Regions from separate parts of the Novosphingobium sp. PP1Y genome, predicted to be linked through region 1. Evidence: predicted binding sites of a transcription regulator. Region 1 holds the regulator's gene; each other region holds the start of a gene.

Region 1 (5,186 bases):
CTTCCCGGACCGTTCCATTGGGCCGGATGTGTCGTCGGAAGCAGTGCCATGGCAGCTTTCGCGGCGTGGATCTGGCCGGATCGTGAGCGCTTTCCCCACATGCGAGTGGCAGCCTGCGCAGTTTTTCTCATGTTTCTCGCCGGTTGCCTGACGGTGTGGAGCAAATCGGCGCTGGTGGGACAGGACGCAATCGATCGCCCGGTCTCGGGAATGTTCCTTGGAAAAGTGCTAGGTGTTGAAGAACAGCCCGCCGAACAGCGGGTCAGATGGATCGTCGCAACGCGGGAACCGGGCTCGGGGCGGTCGATAAAGGTTCGGCTTAATGTTCCCGACGATCTGGGCGTTGCATCCGTTTCGTCAGGGGCGGTGATTCGCTTTGAGGCGCGGTTGATGCCGCCGGCTCCGCCGATGTTTCCAGGTGGGTATAATTTTGCGCGCACCGCGTGGTTCTCCGGCCTTGCTGCAAGTGGGAGCGTCAACGGCAAAGTCGAGATCCTCAGGTTGGGCGGCAAGGGCGATATGCTCGAATCTACGCGTAGCGCGCTTTCCCGACATGTCCGTGCGCGGATGAGCGGTCCGGAAAGCGGGATTGCCGCGGCTCTGGCGAGCGGGGACCGCGGAGGCATTGCAGAGAACGATGCGCAGGCGATGCGCGATGCTGGTCTTGCGCATCTCCTGGCGATCAGCGGTCTTCACGTCAGCGCGGTAATCGGGGCTGCCTATTTTCTCTCGTTGCGGTTGCTCGCGCTTTCGCCCGCGCTGGCCTTGCGGTTCCGGCTCCCGGTGGTGGCGGCGCTGTGCGGTGCTCTGTCCGGGATTGCCTATACCCTGTTGACGGGCTCGCAAGTGCCGACGGTCCGTTCCTGCATCGGGGCGATGCTCGTGCTTGTCGCGCTGGCGCTGGGGCGCGAGGCAATCTCGCTTCGGCTTCTGGCTGTCGCCGGGTTCGCGGTCCTGCTGCTCTGGCCCGAATCGCTGACAGGGCCAAGCTTCCAGATGAGCTTTGCGGCCGTACTTGCGATTGTGGCGCTGGCGACCAGCGGGCCGGTTCGCCGGTTCCTGGCACCGCGAGAGGAATCGTGGCTTTCGCGGCTTATGCGGCAAGCAGCAATGCTGTTCGTAACGGGCTTCGTCATCGAACTCGTCCTCATGCCGATCGGCTTCTACCATTTCCATCGCGCCGGAGCTTATGGTGCGCTGGCCAATGTGCTTGCCATCCCGCTCACGACTTTCGCGGTCATGCCCTGCATTGCCCTCGCGCTGCTGTGCGACATTGTGGGACTGGGCGGGCCGTTCTGGTGGCTGGCGGGGCAGTTCATCGACCTACTGCTGGGCCTCGCGCACACGATCAGTGCGCTGCCCGGCGCCGTTTCGGTTTTGCCTGCCATGGGGACGGGCGGCTTCCTTCTGTTCGTAACCGGCGGCCTGTGGCTGGGCCTGTGGAGCGGGCGCGTGCGGCTGCTGGGACTGGTGCCAGCCTGTTTCGGTATCGTCTGGCTCATCCTGCTCGAGCCGCCGGACATTCTCGTGACCGGCGATGGCCGTCATGTCGGACTGCTCGACGATAGCGGCGATGGGCTCGTCACCTTGCGCGACACCGGCAGCGATTATGTGCGCGACAATCTTCGCGAATTCGCAGGGATCGAAGGCGAATTGACGCCGCTCGCATCGTGGCCGGGTTCGAGATGCAATCGCGACTTCTGTTCGGTACGGATCGATCGAGCCGGTCGATCGTGGGACTTGCTGATCGCCAGAGGCCGCGACCAGGTGCCCGAGCGGTCGCTGGCAGCGGCCTGCGACAAGGCCGATATCGTCATTGCCGACCGCTGGCTGCCATGGAGCTGCAAGCCGCGCTGGCTCAAGGCCGACCGGACCATGCTGGACAGGACCGGCGGGCTTGCCATCAGGCTGCGCGGCAGATCCGTCGAAACCGTGGCGGCAGGGCAGGGCCGCCATGGCTGGTGGAAACCGCGCGGGCCGTGATTTCGGCCCTGTCCGGAGAGTACGCCTTCCTGAAAGTACGCCTCCCGGAGAGCGCGCCTGAAGGTTACGCTTTCCGGGGCAAGCTCAGTGATAGCGGCGCAGCAGCCCTGCGAGCTTGCCTTGAACCTCGATCTCGTCAGGGCCGTAGATCTGCGGTTCGTATGCGGCATTGGCGGGCACGAGGCGAACCATGCCGCCATCGCGCTGGAGATACTTGAGCGTCGCTTCCTCGCCACGAACCAGGGCGACGACGATTTCGCCGTCGCGTGCGGTGTTGGTGCGACGGATCAGGGCAAAGTCGCCGTCGAGAATGCCGGCCTCGACCATCGAATCGCCCGAAACCTCAAGCGCGTAGTGTTCGCCCGAGCCGAGCAGGGCTGCCGGAACCGGAAGCATCGACTGTCCTTCGAGCGCCTCGATGGGAACACCGGCAGCGATGCGACCGTGCAGCGGAATCTCGATGACGTCGTTCGCCGGTTGGGGCGTGCGTTCGGGCTGCTTGAGCGCGGCAAGCGATTCCTTACCGGCAGGAGCGGCGGCCTTCGTCGCGGGCTTGCTGGTGACGTCTTCGGGCTGGCGCAGGATTTCCAGCGCGCGGGCGCGGTTCGGCAGGCGGCGGATGAAGCCGCGTTCCTCAAGCGCGGAAATGAGGCGGTGCACGCCCGACTTCGACTTGAGGTCGAGCGCTTCCTTCATCTCCTCGAAGCTGGGCGAGATGCCGCTTTCTTCAAGCCGGACCTGAATGAACTTGAGCAATTCATGCTGCTTGCGCGTCAACATCTTCGTTGCCTCTTTCTCTGCGTCCCCGAGCGTTGTTCTGCTTGTGAACAATGAGAGAACAATTAAGCAACAGATTCTGGAACGTCAAGCAATACCGCCGTTTTCGAGCAGGAACACCCGCACCGTGTCTCCGGGCGTGGCGGCCGGTGCATGCGCGGGACGATCGATCAGCACATTGCTGGCCGCAAGGGCGCTGAGTGCACCGCTGTCCTGCAGCGTCATGGGCACCACGCTCTCGCCGTTCCAGTAGCCGCGCAGGAATTCGCGGCGGTGGCCGATGGCCCTGAGCGGTGCGTCCAGAACGGTCGAGATCTGCATTGGCAGCGAACGGTTTGCCCCTAGCATTGCGCGCAGCATCGGCAGGACAAAGAGATAGGCGGTGACCATGCTCGAAACCGGATTGCCCGGCAGGCCGATGATGATCTGCGTGCCGCCGCTGCTGCGTTCGCGGGTGGCAACAAGGATCGGCTTGCCCGGCTTGATGGCGACGCGCCAGAAGTCGAGCCTTGCGCCCCAGCGTTCGAGAGCCGGGCGCACGAGATCGTGATCGCCTACCGAGGCTCCGCCGCTGGTGACGATCATGTCGCAATCGGCGGCCTCGTCGAAAGCGCCGATCAGCGCATCGAGCGTGTCGGTCACGGGGCCGATTCGCTGCGCCTCGACCGGCAGGGCGCCAACCAGCGAGACCAGCATGGCGCCGTTGCTCGCGGGGATCTGGTGCGCAGGGCAGGTCTCCGGATCGGCGGCCAGTTCATCGCCGCTGTCGATCACCGCGACTTTCGGCATGCGGCGCACCGGCAGGTGGCGATGACCCGCGGAGAGGGCCAGCGCGATATGCGCCGGGCCGATGCGGACTCCTTCGCCCAGCACTTCTTGCCCTGCCGTGAAATCCATTCCGCAAGGGCGGATGTGCTTGTGCGGCGGTTCGGGCAGATCGCCGCTGAGGGTAATGAGGTTGCCTTCCCGCCCAAGGTCTTCCTGCAGGATCACGACGCCGGCATCGGCGGGCATGATCGCGCCGGTCGAGATCCGCACGGCCTCGCCCTTTTGCAGCGTGCCGGTAAAGGGGTGGCCTGCGGCGCTTTCACCGATCACCTGCCATGGCCCGGTGAGGTCGCCTTCGATCATTGCATAGCCGTCCATCGCGGAGAGATGGGCGGAAGGCTGGGTGCGCCGCGCCAGCAGCGGTTCGGCCAGGAAGCGGCCCAGCGCGCTTTCGACGTCGACGCGCTCGACCGCTAGTGCTTCGGCCAGTGCAAGCAGGCGGGCCTGGGCATCTTCGAGCGGGATCGGCGCGGGACCTGCCATCAGTGCCGGTCCTCCGCGCGCCAGGTCCCGGACTTGCCGCCGCGCTTCTCGATCAGGCGGATGTCGCCGATGACCATGCCCTTGTCGAGCGCCTTGGCCATGTCGTAGATCGTCACCAGCGCCACGGAAACGGCCGTGATGGCTTCCATTTCCACGCCGGTCTTGCCGGTGAGCGAGGCCGTCGCCGTGGCCCTGACGGCTTCGTCCTCGAAGCTGAAATCGACATTGATCGCATCGATGGCGAGCGGGTGGCACATCGGGATCAGGTCCCCGGTGCGCTTGCCCGCCATGATCCCGGCGATGCGCGCGGTGCCCAGCACGTCGCCCTTGGGGGCATCCCCGGCGCGGATCGCCGCGAGTGCCTCGGCTGACATCGTGATCCGCCCCGAGGCAATGGCGAGCCGCTGCGTCTCTGCCTTGGCGCCGACATCGACCATGCGCGCCGTCCCGTCCGAATCGATGTGCGTGAGGCTCTTGTTCATCTCAGACCTTGACATCCTGACGAGGTTTACACGGTTTACACAGTCCAGAAGCACCAGCGAAGCGGCTCCGCAGGACCGGTAAGCGGGCGCTTTCGGGGCCGGGTACATTCGCGCTCATGGCCCATGGATGGCAGATTCCCCGGCTGTAGGACAGGGCGGGCTTCCCGATTGCATCGGCACGAAGTTTATCCTTCGAGCAGCGCCCGCGTTGCCGCCTCGACATCGTCATGGCGCATCAGGCTTTCGCCAACGAGGAAGGTGCGCGCGCCGCACTGCGAGAGACGCTGCAGGTCGGCATGGCCGTTGATGCCGCTCTCACTGACGAGCAGCGTGCCTTCCGGTGCGAGCGGGGCGAGCCGCTCGGTCGTGGCGATGTCGGTGACGAAGCGCTTGAGGTCGCGGTTGTTGACGCCGATCAGGCGCGATTTGAGCCGGGCCGCGCGCTCCATTTCATGCTCGTCGTGGACTTCGACGAGGCAGTCCATGCCGCGTTCGAGCGCGGCCGCCTCGATCTCGGCCATCAGCGTATCGTCCAGCGCGGCAACGATGATGAGGATGGCGTCGGCCCCGATCGAACGCGCTTCGGCGACCTGCCAGGGATCGACCATGAAGTCCTTGCGGATGACCGGCAGC
Region 2 (5,186 bases), 1.3 Mb from region 1:
GGGCTGAGCAAATGCCGCCCCCCGGCAATTCCCTTATTGGCAGGCAAGACACTCGTCGTAGTCGGTGGTCTCGCCGATCTCGAACTTGGGTGCGACCTTGGTATTGTCCGCTTCCACACCGCCGGCGAAACCGGCGCGCTGCACCGACTTGGAGCGCAGGTAGTAAAGCGACTTGATGCCCCTCTCCCAGGCCTGGAAGTGCAGCATCATCAGGTCCCACTTGTCGACGTCGGCCGGGATGAACAGGTTCAGCGACTGGGCCTGGTCGATATAGGGCGTGCGGTCGGCCGCGAATTCGAGCAGCCAGCGCTGGTCGATCTCGAAGCTGGTCTTGTAGATCGCCTTTTCCTCGGGCGAGAGGAAGTCGAGCTGCTGGACCGAGCCGCCATGCTCGAGGATCGAGTTCCACACGTTGGTGGAGTCCTTCGACTTCGAGGCCAGCAGCTTCTGCAGGTAGGGGTTCTTCACCACGAAGGAGCCCGAAAGCGTCTTGTGGGTGTAGATGTTGGCCGGGATCGGCTCGATGCAGGCCGAGGTGCCGCCGCAGATGATCGAGATCGACGCGGTCGGCGCGATCGCCATCTTGCAGCTGAACCGTTCCATCACGCCCTGATCGGCCGCGTCCGGGCACGGGCCGCGTTCCTTGGCGAGCATCATCGAGGCCTCGTTGGCCTTCTGGTTGATGTACTGGAACATCTGCAGGTTGAGCGCCTTGGCCATCGCGCTTTCGAAGGCGATGCCCTTCTGCTGCAGGAACGAGTGGAAGCCCATCACGCCCATGCCGACCGAGCGTTCGCGCATGGCCGAATACTTGGCACGGGCCATCTCGTCCGGCGCGCGGTCGATGTAGTCCTGCAGCACGTTGTCGAGGAAGCGCAGCACGTCTTCCACGAAGCGCTTCTCGCCCTTCCACTGGTCCCAGGTTTCCAGGTTGAGCGAGGACAGGCAGCACACCGCCGTACGGTCGTTGCCGAGGTGGTCGCGGCCCGTGGGCAGGGTGATTTCCGAGCAAAGGTTCGAGGTCGAGACCTTGAGGCCGAGATCACGGTGATGTTTGGGCATCATGCGGTTCACGGTGTCGGAGAAGACGATGTAGGGCTCGCCGGTGGCCAGGCGGGTTTCGACCAGCTTCTGGAACAGCGAGCGGGCATTGACCGAACCGCGCACCGAACCGTCGCGCGGGCTCTTGAGCTCGAACTCACGGCCATCGCGCACGGCTTCCATGAACTCGTCGGTGAGCAGCACGCCGTGGTGCAGGTTGAGCGCCTTGCGGTTGAAATCGCCCGAGGGCTTGCGGATCTCGAGGAACTCCTCGATCTCGGGGTGCGAGACGTCGATGTAGCAGGCTGCCGAGCCGCGGCGCAGCGAACCTTGCGAGATCGCGAGGGTCAGCGAGTCCATCACGCGCACGAAGGGAATGATGCCGCTGGTCTTGCCGTTGAGGCCCACCGGTTCGCCGATGCCGCGCACCGAGCCCCAGTAGGTGCCGATGCCGCCGCCGCGCGAGGCGAGCCAGACGTTCTCGTTCCAGGTCGCGACGATGCCCTCGAGGCTGTCGTCCACCGAGTTCAGGTAGCACGAGATCGGCAGGCCGCGCCCGGTGCCGCCGTTCGACAGGACCGGGGTAGCGGGCATGAACCACAGCTTCGAGATGTAGTCGTAGAGCCGCTGCGCATGCTCCTGATCGTCGGCATAGGCATCCGCGACGCGCGCGAAGATGTCCTGGTACTTCTCGCCGGGCAGCAGGTAGCGGTCGTCCAGCGTCTCCTTGCCGAAATCGGTCAGGAGCGCATCGCGGCTGTCATCCGTGACGACCTTGAAGCGGCGGTCATGGATGGTCTTCGAATCGCTCTTGCGCGGTGCCTTCGCCGCGTCGACCAGATCTGCGGTTGCGATGTCGGATTTATCCATGGCGACTGCCGGGCCCTTGCCCGTCTCCTTGTTCTGTTTGCTCGCGTCCTGCGCCCCTACGGCACAGTCCGTATCCGAAGCCACCGCCCCGACATGTTCCACGTCAGCACTTTCCACGACCGCGTCGCTTTCGTTCCTGAAATCCACTTTTCGCCCCCGTGTCATCGCACTTGTCATCGAACTGCCCGAAAGCAGCGTCATCTTTTCCGCATCGGCCGGGCGGTACCGTCACGAGTCGGCGAGGATCTGGATTCCCACCTACCAGATATGGTACAAAAAGAGAACGGAATTACCCGTTCCGCCTTGGCCCTAGAGGCTTCCGGTCGGCCTTCACACCGGGACTCGCCCCCTGGTGGGCCCTGATCCGCCCACTTGCGATCCCTCTAGGTATTGAGCCCCGGCCGCCGCTGCGACACAACCCATAGTGCCTGTTCTGGATTTCACTGCAAGAGGGGGGCCCCTGATCCGACGGGCTTCGCATCGGACGGCTGGACAGCCCCGCCGCTCTCGCGACGCGTGGGAAGTCCTTCACCCGCGTCTCTGGCAAGTCCGAATGTCACGCCTGCGCCGAAAAATTTTTCCCCAGTAATCTGACGACGAACCGAATCAGGAATACGACGAAACGAGACCTCCGGTGCCCTGATCGCGAGCCCCAGTTGCCTGCCGGGGCTTTCGCAAGCAGGCCATGGCGGGATGCAACCGTCTTGTCTTTCAACGGTTATAAGGCAGCCTGATTCGAGAACGGACTGGCAGGAGGGAAACGAAATCATGCTCAACATCATCGGCGCAATCATCAGCGGCCTCATCATCGGCGTGCTGGCGCGTTTCTTCTACCCGGGCGCGGTCGACATGGGCTGGATCGCGACGATCCTGCTGGGCATCGGCGGTTCTCTCGTCGCCGGGCTGGTCTCCAGCCGTGGTCAGCGCGACTTCAGCCGCGCCGGCTGCCTCGCCTCGATCATCGGTGCCATCGTGCTGATCTTCCTCGGTCGGCTGCTCGGAATCGGCGCCTGATTTCCGAAGGCTGAAGCGCGCCCCGCTGCCCGCCCTGGCGGGGAAGGCGGTGGGGATTGCGCGATGGAGAACCCGAACCCGGCCCCGCGCGCCTAGGGCACCATTACGGTGTCCTGCGCCTCGGGAAGCGTCCGGGGATAATCGAGCGTGAAGTGCAGGCCGCGGCTTTCATGACGGCGCAGGGCCGACTGCACGATCAGTTCCGCCGACTGCAGCAGGTTGCGCAGTTCGACGAGATCGGTCGAGACGCGGAAGTGGCGGTAGTATTCCTCCACTTCGCCGTTGAGCATCTGGATGCGGTGCATCGCGCGTTCCAACCGCTTGGTGGTGCGCACGATGCCGACGTAGTTCCACATGAACCGGCGGATCTCGGTCCAGTTCTGCTTGATGACGACTTCCTCGTCCGAATCGGTGACGCGGCTTTCGTCCCAGTCGCGGATCGGCGGCGGAGCATCGAAGGCGTCCCAGTGATCGAGAATGTGCGCGGCCGCGGCCTCGCCGAAGACGAAGCATTCCAGCAGCGAATTGGACGCGAGGCGGTTCGCGCCGTGCAACCCGCTTTCGGTGCACTCGCCCGCGGCATAGAGCCCGGGCAGGTCGGTCCGCCCGTCGAGGTCCACCAGCACGCCGCCGCAAGTGTAGTGCTGCGCCGGCACCACCGGGATCGGCTCCTTCGTCATGTCGATGCCCAGCGAGATCAGCTTCTCGTAAATGTTCGGGAAGTGCTCCTTCACGAATTCGGGCGGACGGTGGCTGATATCGAGGTGGACGTAGTCCAGGCCGTAGCGCTTGATCTGGTCGTCGATCGCGCGCGCGACCACGTCGCGCGGCGCCAGTTCGGCCCGCTCGTCATAATCGGGCATGAAGCGGTGGCCGGTAACCGGGTGCTTGAGGTGCCCGCCCTCGCCGCGCACCGCCTCGGTGATCAGGAAGTTCTTGACCTCCAGATTGTAGAGGCAGGTCGGATGAAACTGCATCATCTCCATGTTGGAGACGCGCGCACCGGCGCGCCAGGCCATGGCGATCCCGTCCCCGGTGGCGCCGCGCGGGGCGGTGCTGAAGCGATAGACGCGCCCCGCCCCGCCGGTGGCGAGCACCGTGGCGCGCGCCGTATAGGCCTCGACGTGCCCGGTCTGTTCGTTGAGCGCATAGACGCCCCAGATGCGCCCCGAGCCGGAATAGCGCATCTCGTGCCGTCCGGTGATGAGGTCGATGCACGAACGGCCCGGCAGCAGGGTGATGTTGGGGCTGTCCTCGGCAGCCTTGAGCAGCGCCTGCTGCACGGCCCAGCCGGTGGCATCGTTGACGTGGACGATGCGGCGGTGGGAATGGCCGCCTTCGCGCGTCAGGTGCAGCGCATCGCCTTCCATGTTGAACGGCACGCCCAGCTCGACCAGCCGTCCGATTGCGCTGGGCGCGCGCTCGACGACGTATTCGACCGTCTCGAGCCGGTTCAGGCCCGCACCGGCGACCATCGTGTCACGGATATGCTCTTCAAAGGTGTCACCGGCATCCAGTACGGCTGCAATGCCGCCCTGCGCCCAAGCAGTGGAGCCACCGGTCAACTGGCCCTTGGCGAGGACCAGAACCTTGAGCTTCGAGGCCAGTGCCAGAGCTGCGGTAAGGCCCGCTGCCCCCGAACCAATGATGACGACATCGTATTGCACGCTACTGCGATCTGACGGTTCCATCCCGCCTCATTGGCGAGAGACGCGCCCAATCGCAATAACCTGCCGGTAGACAGAGAGTCTTTTTGGCTTTTCCGCTCCCTGCCCTCTTACAAGTGCAGGTCAGGCCGCCTGGCTGGTCAGGCTGACGAAGACGTCCTCGAGATCGGCTTCGCGGGTCGTCACGTCGACAATCGAGAAGCCCTGCGCCTGCACCGCCGAGAGGATCTCGCCGGCATTGGCGCGGTCCTTGTCGTAGGTGATCTCAAGCATGCGCTCACCGCTGGTTTCGCACTTCACGAAGCCGGGGTGACTGGGCATCTCGGTCAGGTCGCGATCGAGCGTGAGGACCAGGATCTTCTCGCGCGCCATGCCGACCAGTTCGCGGGTAGGCTTGTTGGCGATCAGTTCGCCGTGGTTGATGATGGCGATGCGATCGCACAACTCCTCGGCTTCCTCGAGGTAGTGCGTGGTAAGTACGATCGTCACACCTTCGCGGTTCATCTCGGTGACGAGTTCCCAGAGCTGGCGGCGCAGTTCCACGTCGACGCCCGCGGTCGGCTCATCGAGCACCAGCACCGGCGGCTGGTGGAC
Region 3 (5,186 bases), 390 kb from region 1:
CAAGCGGCTTGGCGGTCTCGGCAATCGCGATGGCAAGGCCGCCGGGACCGGTGATCGTGCCTGCATCGCCGACCTGTCCGCCCGATTCGCCGTAGAACGGGGTCTGGTTGGTCAGGACGATGACTTCATCGCCGGCCGAAGCGGTTTCGACTTCCTTGCCGTCCTTCACCAGCGCCACGACGCGGCCCTCGCCCGAAGTCGAAGTATAGCCAGTGAATTCGGTCGCACCCTCGCGCTCGGCGATGTCGAACCAGACTTCGTTGTCGGCGGTCTGTCCCGACCCCTTCCAGGCCGCACGGGCAGCGGCCTTCTGCTGCGCCATGGCGGCGTCGAAGCCATCCTTGTCGACGCTGATGCCGCGCGAACGCAGGGCGTCTTCGGTCAGGTCATAAGGAAAGCCGTAAGTGTCGTAGAGCTTGAACGCGGTCTCACCGGGCAGGCGGGCACCCTCGCCCATTTCGGCGGTGGCTTCGTCGAGCAGCTTGAGGCCGTTCGACAGGGTCCGGCGGAACTGCACTTCCTCGCGTTCCAGCGTCTCCTCGATGAGCGGCTGCGCGCGGCCGAGCTCGGGATAGGCCTGGCCCATCTCGGCGACGAGCGCCGGCACGAGGCGGTGCATCAGCGGGTCCTTGGCGCCCAGCAGGTGCGCATGGCGCATGGCGCGGCGCATGATGCGGCGCAGGACATAGCCGCGGCCCTCATTCGACGGCAGCACGCCGTCTGCAAGCAGGAAGCTGGTCGAGCGCAAGTGATCGGCAATGACCCGGTGGCTCGCGCGGCTGTCGCCTTCGGCGGCCACGCCGGTGAGGTGCTCGGAAGCGGCGATCAGCGCCTTGAAGGTGTCGATGTCGTAATTGTCATGGACGCCCTGCATGACTGCAGAGATACGCTCGAGCCCCATGCCGGTGTCGATCGAGGGCTTGGGCAGATCGCCGACGATTTCGCCCGCGGCCTGCTCGAACTGCATGAACACGAGGTTCCAGATCTCGATGAAGCGGTCGCCGTCTTCCTCGGGGCTTCCCGGAGGGCCGCCCCAGATGTGGTCGCCGTGGTCGTAGAAGATTTCCGAGCACGGACCGCACGGGCCATCGTCGCCCATCGCCCAGAAATTGTCCTTGGTGGGAATGCGGATGATCTTCGATTCAGGCAGGCCGGCGATCTTCTTCCACAGGTCGAAGGCCTCGTCGTCGGTGTGATAGACCGTCACCAGCAGCTTCTCGACCGGAAGTGCCCATTCCTTTGTCAGCAGGGTCCAGGCGTGGGTGATCGCCTGTTCCTTGAAGTAATCGCCGAAGGAGAAATTCCCCAGCATTTCGAAGAAAGTGTGATGGCGCGCGGTATAGCCGACATTGTCGAGGTCATTGTGCTTGCCGCCGGCGCGTACGCACTTCTGAGAGGACGTCGCGCGCGGGGTGGCGCGGGTCTCAAGGCCGGTGAACACGTTCTTGAACGGCACCATGCCGGCATTCACGAACATCAGCGTCGGGTCGTTGTAGGGAACGAGCGGCGCGGACTGGACGGCCTCGTGACCATTACTGGCGAAATAGTCGAGGAAGGACCGGCGGATTTCGTTGGTCGTCTGCATAATTCGGGCCGATAAGGCACAGGCGCGAAACCGACAAGCTATAAGGCACCGTCAGGCTGTTCGGTTTTTGCGATAATCCGCAGATATGCGGCAAATCGGCTACGCCGGAGGTAGCTTTGCCGGTCGCGCAGGCCTTCGCGCACCGTGCCTCCCCCAAGCAAAAACCCCGGCGCAACGCACCGGGGTTCCTGTTCCTGCAAAGGGGCGGACGACTTATTCGGCGCCATCCTCGTCCGAGGGGCCTGCCATCATTTCCTCGGCCAGCCCTTCGGTCTTGGCGCGGATCGCCTTTTCAAGACGTTCGCAGACCTCGGGATTCTCGCGCAGGTAGTTCTTCGAGTTCTCACGCCCCTGACCGATGCGAATCGAATCGTAGGAGAACCAGGCGCCCGACTTCTCGACGATGCCGGCCTTGACGCCGAGGTCGAGAATTTCGCCGATCTTGGAGATGCCCTCGCCGTACATGATGTCGAATTCGACCTGCTTGAACGGCGGCGCGACCTTGTTCTTGACCACCTTCACGCGGGTTGCGTTGCCGATGATTTCATCACGGTCCTTGATCTGCCCGGTACGGCGGATGTCGAGACGGACCGAGGCATAGAACTTGAGCGCATTGCCGCCGGTGGTGGTCTCCGGGTTGCCGTACATGACGCCGATCTTCATGCGCAGCTGGTTGATGAAGATCACCATGCACTTCGAACGGTTGATCGAGCCGGTCAGCTTGCGCAGCGACTGGCTCATCAGGCGGGCCTGGAGGCCGACGTGGCTGTCGCCCATCTCACCTTCGATCTCCGCCCGGGGAACGAGCGCGGCGACCGAGTCGACCACCAGCACGTCGATCGCGTTCGAGCGCACCAGCGTATCGGTGATTTCGAGCGCCTGCTCGCCGGTGTCGGGCTGCGAGACGATCAGCTCGTCGATGTCGACGCCCAGCTTCTTGGCATAGACCGGGTCGAGCGCGTGCTCGGCATCGATGAAGGCAGCGGTGCCGCCGGCCTTCTGCGCTTCGGCGATGACATGCAGTGCCAGCGTGGTCTTGCCCGAGCTTTCCGGCCCGTAGACTTCGATCACGCGGCCCTTGGGAAGTCCGCCGACTCCAAGCGCAATATCCAGCCCGAGCGAGCCGGTCGAGATCGCTTCGACCTGCATCGTCTCCTTCGAGCCGAGCTTCATCGCGCTGCCCTTGCCGAACGCGCGATCGATCTGGGCGAGCGCTGCGTCGAGCGCCTTCTGACGGTCCATGGAGTCCTTATCCTTGCCTTCCTGGATCAGCTTGAGCTGAGCAGCCATTTCACTTCCCCTTTGCTACCGGCCTGACCGGAAAGGTCAACGTCGCGGACCCCGATGTATCGCGTTTGTTCTCCGTGAACAAGAGGGGAACAACGGGAGTTTTCCCAAATTTAATTGCGGCAGGCGCAGGCAGCGCGAGAAGGCGCCGGACCGCAGCGCGGACAGCGGGCCGGAAATCAACACGTTAGGGAGCGCCGGGCCTTACTTGGCCGTGCGCGCGAGGACCTCGCCCACTTTTTCGGAAAGCTGCTGGACCGAGAACGGCTTGGGCATGAACCAGGCATTCGACAGGCCGATCTCCTTGCGCAGCTGTTCCTCGGCATAACCCGACATGAACAGTACCGGCAGGTTCGGCTGCAGCCTGCGGATTTCGCGCGCCATGGCCGGGCCGTCGAGCGAAGGCATGACGACGTCGGAAACGACGATATCGAACTGGCCGCCCTCTTCCACGAGCGCGAGCCCCTCTTCCCCGTCGCGGGCGCTGGTGACTTCGTAGCCCTGCCGCGTGAGCGAGCGCTCGGCGACCATGCGCACCGGGTCCTCGTCCTCGACCAGAAGGATGCGCCCGCCGCCGGCCCACTGGCTCAGCACGGGCGCCTCTTCCTTGACCGACGGAGTCGGCGTCGTGCCCGGAGCAACGTGATAGACCGGCAGGTAGACGATGAAGCGCGTGCCCTTGCCCACTTCGCTCTCGGCGAAGATGAAGCCGCCCGACTGCTTGACGATGCCGTAAACGGTCGAAAGCCCCAACCCGGTGCCCTTGCCCTGCTCCTTGGTGGTGAAGAACGGCTCGAAGATCTTGCCCAGATGCTCGGGCGCGATGCCGCCTCCGGTATCCTCGACGATGAGCGCGGTGTACTCGCCCGCCGGGATGATCTCGCTGCGCATCGCGCGCACGTCGGTCGTGGTCACCTTGCGCGTCGCGAGGGTGAGGACGCCCGAGCCGTCACCGCCCTTCTTGGCGCTGGACGACTGCATCGCATCGCGCGCGTTGACCGCGAGGTTGACGATGACCTGCTCGAGCTGGGTCGGGTCGGCGCGCACCGGTCCGAGATCGCGGTCGTGCGAAACGACCAGCTCGATCTTCTCACCGATCAGGCGGCGCAGCATCTGCGACACATCGGCAACGACGTCGGGCAGCTGCAGCACTTCGGGCCGCAGCGTCTGCTGACGCGAGAAGGCGAGCAGCTGGCGGGTCAGCGATGCGGCACGGTTCGAATTGGCGCGGATCTGCTGGATGTCGTCATAGTCCGAGTCGCCCGGCGTATGGCGCATCAGCATGAGGTCGCAGGTCCCCAGGATCGCGGTCAGCACATTGTTGAAATCATGCGCGACGCCGCCGGCCAACTGGCCGACCGCCTGCATCTTCGTGGCCTGGGCGACCTGCCGCTTGAGCCGGGTTTCCTCCGAAGTGTCGGTCAGGCCAAGCAGGACCGCGGGCTCACCCAGCCCACGCACACCTGCAAGGCTGAGCGAGACCGGATCGTCGGGCTGCGCAGTCAGGCGAATCGCGATGTCGCCTGCGGCAGCGGGCCCTTGCGCGAAACGGCGGATCGATTCGGACAGCGCACGCTTGTCCTCGCGAACGACGAGGTCGGTGGGATAAGTCGGCGGATCCTGCCCTTCGCGTCCGGCCGCGCGCATGAAGGCGGGGTTGGCGAACAGGAGGTGCCCGTCACGGTCGGCCATGGCGAGGCCGAGAGGCAACTGGCTGAGCAGGGCTTCCAGATGCGGCGCGGAATTCCCGCCGCCGCCCGCTGCGCCGATCCCCTGTCCGGCCTCCATCACCAACATCAGTGAAGGAGTCGTGTTGGGGTCTGGCTCGACCGGCGAGTCCGGATCGGCGACTGGCACGTGATAGAGGACCAGCGGGCTGCCGCGGCCATTGTCGCGCGCCCAGCCGATGCGCTCGCCTTCCTCCTGGCTGAGCAGCGAGACGAAATCCTCGCCGGTGAGATCGATTGCCTCGTCGCCGGCAGCGCGCAGCGCGAAACCCTTGCTGGCGGCGCGGATCATGCCGTCCGGTTCGACCAGGGCAGCGCCGATCCCGGCACGGGCGAGGCCCTTGCCAAGCTTGCCCTCAAGCTGGGTCACGATATCGCCGATGAGGTCCACCGAACTGACCGGCGCGATGCGCCAGACGAGAAAGTCGTCGCCGCGACCGGAACGGCGCACTTCGATCCGCCACTGCCGCGCTCCGCCGGGATACTCGGGCCCGGCGGCCACATCGGCCGAAGCGGCGCCGTCGCGCCAGGCTGCGCGGCTGGCATCGGCAAGACGTTCAAGCGAAAGTTCGTCGAGCGGAAGGCGC
Region 4 (5,186 bases), 350 kb from region 1:
CAGGTCAACGATCCGTCGGCGCTTTGTGCGCTTATCGAGCAGGAGCGGGTTTCGCATGTCGCCGGCGTGCCGACGGTCTGGTTCGCCTTTCTCCAGCACCTCGACGAGACGGGCAAGGACATGCCGCCGATCGCTTACGCCATATCGGGCGGCGCTGCCTTTCCGCGCAGCGTCGTGGAACGGCTGATGCGCAGCGGTGTGCGGGTGGGCCATGCCTGGGGCATGACCGAGACTTCCCCGATCGCGACGGTTTCCTATGAAGGGGCCGATTGGGACACGCTGTCGTTCGACGAACAGGTCGATCGCAAATGCCTGCAGGGCAGGGTGGTCTATGGCAGCGAAGTGCGCATCGTTTCGCTCGATGACCATGAAACGCCGCTGCCTCACGATGGCAAGGCCTCGGGCGCGCTGCAAGTGCGCGGGGCCTGGACGATCAGGCGCTATTTCAAGGCGGAAGAAGATGCTGCGAATGAACAGGGCTGGTTCGATACCGGAGACGTGGCGGCGATCATGCCGGACGGTTCGGTCAGGCTGACCGACCGCACCAAGGACGTCATCAAGTCGGGCGGGGAATGGATAAGCTCGGTCGAACTGGAGAACGCCGCGGTGGGGCACCCGGACGTCGTCGAGGCGGCGGCCATCGGAATTGCGCATCCCAAGTGGGACGAACGGCCGCTCCTCATCGTCGTGCCGCGCGGTGGCAGCAGTCTGCACGGTGAGGACGTGCGCGAATTCCTGCGCGACAAGGTCGCCAGCTGGTGGCTGCCCGATGCGGTGGAACTGGTGAATGCCCTGCCGCACACGGGCACCGGAAAGATCAGCAAGAAGGACCTTCGCGTGCAATACAAGGACTACACGCTGCCGGTATGACGAAGGCGGCCGCTAGGCGGGCAGCCGCCTCGGCTCGAATTACTGGTTGGCCGCGTTGCCGGCAGCGGTCTCGGCGGCGTCGCCGACCTGTTCGGCCGCGTTGCCCACGCTGTTCGCCGCATTGGCGATGGCGTTGTCCTTGGCTGCTTCGCTGCTCGATGTCTGGCTGAACAGGTAAATCCCGCCGATAACCGCGACGAGGACAATGACCGCCATGACGATTCCGGTTCCACTGGAAGAACTCTTCTCGTGAATTACAGTCGTGTGCGGAGCCTGCGACGTTTCGCGTGTGGTTTCGTGGGTGGTGTATTCTTCGGCCATGAAGACCTCCTTTTGAATTCCTTGTCTGCAGCGAAGAACTCGCCACCCAGCGAGTTGTTTCAAAACTGACATGTCCTGCGCCGAATCGAGCCTGTTCAGGGACGAGACGTGCCTAGAGGAACGACAACTGTCCGCTTGCGTCGGGCGCCTTGAAACCGGAGCAGTCCAGATGGAGATCCGGCGGGCCGAAGCCATGCCGTTTGGCCGCAAGCCGGAAGCGATTGCGGAACAGATCGGCCCACACGCCGCTGGGGCGCATGCGCTCAAAGAAACGCGGGTCGTTGTCCTTGCCGCCGCGCATCTCGCGAATCGTCGCCATGACCTTGGAGGCTCGCTCGGGGAAGTGCACTTCCAGCCATTCGCGAAACAGCGGCGCAACTTCGTGGGGCAGGCGCACCATGATCCACATGGCGCCGCGCACGCCTTGCCCTGCCGCGGATTCCAGTATCGCCTCCAGGAATTGGTCGGTGATCGCCGGGATTACCGGAGCGATCGAGACATGGGCGGGAATTCCGGCCTCGACCAGCTTGCCCAGCGCGGCAATTCGCCTGGCCGGGGTGGCCGCCCGAGGTTCCAGCAGGCGCGAGAGGTGGGCATCGAGGCTGGTCACTGAAATGCCCACGCCCACCAGATCGAATTGCGCCATCTCGCGCAGGATGTCGAGATCGCGCAGGACCCGGTCCGACTTGGTGGTGATCGTCACCGGGTGGCGCGTCTCCAGGCAGACTTCGAGGATCTCGCGCGTGATGCGGTAGTGCGCCTCGATCGGCTGGTAGGGATCGGTATTGGTTCCCATCGCGATCGGTGCCGGCCGATAGCCTGGCTTTGCCAGCGTGGTGCGCAGGAGCCTTGCCGCATCGGGCTTGGCGAAGAGCCTGGTTTCGAAATCGAGGCCGGGCGAAAGGTCGTGAAAGGCGTGGCTGGGCCGCGCGAAACAGTAGATGCAGCCATGTTCGCAGCCGCGATAGGCATTGATCGAGCGATCGAAGGGAATATCCGGCGATTTGTTGAAAGACAGGATCGTGCGGGGATGCTCCTCGGTCACGCTCGTGGCCGGGTTGCGGGGAGGGCCGTCGATGTCGGCGACGCTGTCGAGCCAGTCCCCGTCGGCTTCCCGTCCGGGCAGGTTGAAGCGAGAGCTTGGCGCCCCGCTGGCAGCGCCTCTTCCCTTGAGAGGTTGCATGCCACGATGTGAACATAAAGAGAACAAAAGTCAAGGGCGCTACCTGCGCCGCATGACGTGCAGGTAAAGAAAAAGCCCTCCCCGCGTGGGGGAGGGCTCTTCCTGTTCCGGCAGCCGGAGCTGCTCGAATCCATGGACCGTAAAGGTCAGGCCCAGGAGGCCATTTCCTTCTCGAGGTTCTCGACGATGGCTTCGAAGAACTGCTCGGTGGTCATCCAGCTCTGCTCGGGACCGATCAGCAGCGCGAGGTCCTTGGTCATCGCGCCGCTTTCGACGGTCTCGATGCAGACGCGCTCGAGGGTCTGGGCGAACTTCACGACGTCCGGCGTGTTGTCGAACTTGCCGCGGTACATGAGGCCACGCGTCCAGGCGAAGATCGAGGCGATCGGGTTGGTCGAGGTCGACTTGCCCTGCTGGTGCTGGCGGTAGTGACGGGTGACGGTGCCGTGGGCGGCTTCCGCTTCGACGGTCTTGCCGTCGGGTGCCATCAGGACCGAGGTCATCAGGCCCAGCGAGCCGAAGCCCTGTGCAACGGTGTCCGACTGCACGTCGCCGTCGTAGTTCTTGCAGGCCCAGACGAACTTGCCCGACCACTTGAGCGCCGAGGCGACCATGTCGTCGATCAGGCGGTGCTCATAGGTGATGCCGGCTTCCTTGAACTTCTCGGCGAAGCCCTCGGTGTCGAACACTTCCTGGAACAGATCCTTGAAGCGGCCGTCGTAGGCCTTCATGATCGTGTTCTTGGTCGACAGGTAGACCGGCCACTTCAGGCCGAGGCCGTAGTTGAACGAAGCACGCGCGAAGTCGCGGATCGATTCGTCGAGGTTGTACATGGCCATGGCGACGCCCGGAGCCGGGAAGTCGAACACGTCGAGGTCGATCTTGTCGCCGTTTTCACCGTCCCAGACGAGACGCAGCTTGCCGGGGCCAGGGATCAGGGTGTCGGTGGCGCGGTACTGGTCGCCGAACGCGTGACGGCCCACGACGATGGGGTCGGTCCAGCCCGGAACCAGGCGGGGAACGTTCGAGATCACGATGGGTTCGCGGAAGACGACGCCGCCGAGGATGTTGCGGATCGTGCCGTTGGGCGACTTCCACATCTTCTTGAGGCTGAATTCCTCTACGCGGGCTTCATCGGGGGTGATCGTCGCGCACTTCACGGCAACGCCATACTGCTTGGTGGCGTTGGCGGCGTCGACGGTGATCTGGTCGTCGGTCTCGTCGCGCTTGGTGACCGAGAGGTCATAGTACTTGAGGTCGATGTCGAGGTAGGGGAGAATCAGACGCTCGCGGATCCATTCCCAGATGATCCGGGTCATTTCATCGCCGTCCATCTCTACGATGGGATTTGCTACCTTGATTTTTGCCATGCTTGAAAGCTCCCCTGGGGATGAGAATTTGGGCGTCTCTTAAGGAGAGGGTGGACGCTTAGCAAGGCAAGGAACGGCATTTTGGCGCCAGTTCGCCTGCGCGGTGGCGTCGATCCGATCTTCCCCGGAGGCGTTGGCGCGCTCCGACCGATTGCGACCGGTCACCATGCCGGTCCCGGAAAGCAGAAAACCCGCCGCTTTCGCGACGGGTTTCTAGCCATCAGGCCTGGGGAATGGTGGGCGTAGCAAGGATTGAACTTGCGACCCCTACGATGTCAACATAGTGCTCTACCACTGAGCTATACGCCCATTCCGTCCAGAGCTCCTTGCGGGCGTTCCCGCTCGGAGGACTGGCCCTCTAGCGTCATGTTTCAGGTGATGCAAGCCGCTTTGGCAGGAATTTTTCAATTAAAGTCGAGCGTGCTCGGGAAGGCCGAAAACCCGCTGCACTTCCATGACAAGATCGCGAAGATGGAAGGGCTTGGAAAGGACTTTCGCCTGCGGTGCCTCGCGGCTGGCGCGCAGGGTGACGGCGGCAAAACCGGTAATGAACATGACCTTGGTCATCGGCGAGACTTCGGCGCAGCGCTGCGCCAGTTCGATGCCGTCCATCTCTGGCATGACGATGTCCGAAAGCAGCAGGTCGAAAGTCTCGGTTTCCAGATGGGGCAGGGCGCTTGTGCCGCAATCGACGGCAACCACATCGTATCCGGCATTTTCCAATGCCCGTGCCAGATAGGTGCGCATCGCCTCATCGTCTTCGGCTAGCAGGATGCGGATCATCGCCTTGTCGTCCCGTATTTCCATGTCGTTGAACGTGGTCGCTTTCGGTGCGACCGGAAGATGGGTCATACGCTAGGACGGGTTAACATTCTCGTCTGGATTTGGGACTGACCGGGAACGGGACGTTTTGACAGGCGAAAGTGAAAGGACCAGTTTCAAGGGCATGGTGAGCAAAGTGGGCGAGAGTGATTCGCAAAGACGAACGGGAGGGCAGATTCCCGGCGCTCCGGCGAGCCCGGCTTTCACGATCACCGCAGCCGAACCCTCGGCGATACCCGTACTCGTTGCCGTCCCCCATGCGGGCAGGGTCTACCCCAGCGGCCTGCTGCGCGAGATGCGCCATCCCGAGTCGGTCTCGCTGCGGCTGGAGGACCGTTACGTCGATCGTCTTGGCGAGGAGATCGCGGCGCGAACCGGGGCGAGCCTGCTGATGGCCCACGCCCCGCGAGCGATGATCGATCTCAATCGCGCGCCCGAGGATATCGATTGGGAAATGTTCGAGCGTTCGGCGCGGCCCGAGCGCAATGGAGAGATGCCGAGCCGGCGGGTCCTGAGCGGGCTGGGGCTGATTCCGCGGCGCTTGCCCGGCCTGGGAGAACTGTGGCGTTCGCGCCACGCAAGGCAGGATCTTACCGCCCGGGTCGATGGGATTCACGCGC

The links. Region 1 encodes LexA, which represses DNA repair genes until DNA is damaged. Its sites were predicted from a motif close to GTTCCNCNCTTGTTCT; they were not measured.
Region 2: a site for LexA is predicted at 2,181-2,196, ahead of PP1Y_RS07325 (ribonucleoside-diphosphate reductase subunit alpha). Genes of this name have one in related genera too.
Region 3: a site for LexA is predicted at 2,951-2,966, ahead of recA (recombinase RecA). Genes of this name have one in related genera too.
Region 4: a site for LexA is predicted at 2,384-2,399, ahead of PP1Y_RS21115 (PA0069 family radical SAM protein). Genes of this name have one in related genera too.

The regions. Positions count from the first base shown of each region.
Region 1 is NC_015580.1:2,847,545-2,852,730, reverse strand. It holds gene PP1Y_RS19470 (ComEC/Rec2 family competence protein) at 1-1,983, shown strand, start outside; gene lexA (transcriptional repressor LexA) at 2,068-2,763, opposite strand; gene PP1Y_RS19460 (molybdopterin molybdotransferase MoeA) at 2,848-4,071, opposite strand; gene moaC (cyclic pyranopterin monophosphate synthase MoaC) at 4,071-4,553, opposite strand; gene trpC (indole-3-glycerol phosphate synthase TrpC) at 4,739-5,186, opposite strand, start outside.
Region 2 is NC_015580.1:248,326-253,511, reverse strand. It holds gene PP1Y_RS07325 (ribonucleoside-diphosphate reductase subunit alpha) at 34-2,076, opposite strand; gene PP1Y_RS07320 (GlsB/YeaQ/YmgE family stress response membrane protein) at 2,680-2,925, shown strand; gene nadB (L-aspartate oxidase) at 3,018-4,616, opposite strand; gene PP1Y_RS07310 (ABC transporter ATP-binding protein) at 4,716-5,186, opposite strand, start outside.
Region 3 is NC_015580.1:3,242,140-3,247,325, forward strand. It holds gene alaS (alanine--tRNA ligase) at 1-1,585, opposite strand, end outside; gene recA (recombinase RecA) at 1,799-2,875, opposite strand; gene PP1Y_RS21325 (PAS domain-containing sensor histidine kinase) at 3,077-5,186, opposite strand, start outside.
Region 4 is NC_015580.1:3,193,406-3,198,591, reverse strand. It holds gene PP1Y_RS21125 (long-chain fatty acid--CoA ligase) at 1-870, shown strand, start outside; gene PP1Y_RS21120 (hypothetical protein) at 910-1,191, opposite strand; gene PP1Y_RS21115 (PA0069 family radical SAM protein) at 1,304-2,374, opposite strand; gene PP1Y_RS21110 (NADP-dependent isocitrate dehydrogenase) at 2,521-3,744, opposite strand; tRNA gene PP1Y_RS21105 (tRNA-Val) at 3,979-4,053, opposite strand; gene cpdR (cell cycle two-component system response regulator CpdR) at 4,153-4,527, opposite strand; gene PP1Y_RS21095 (N-formylglutamate amidohydrolase) at 4,691-5,186, shown strand, end outside.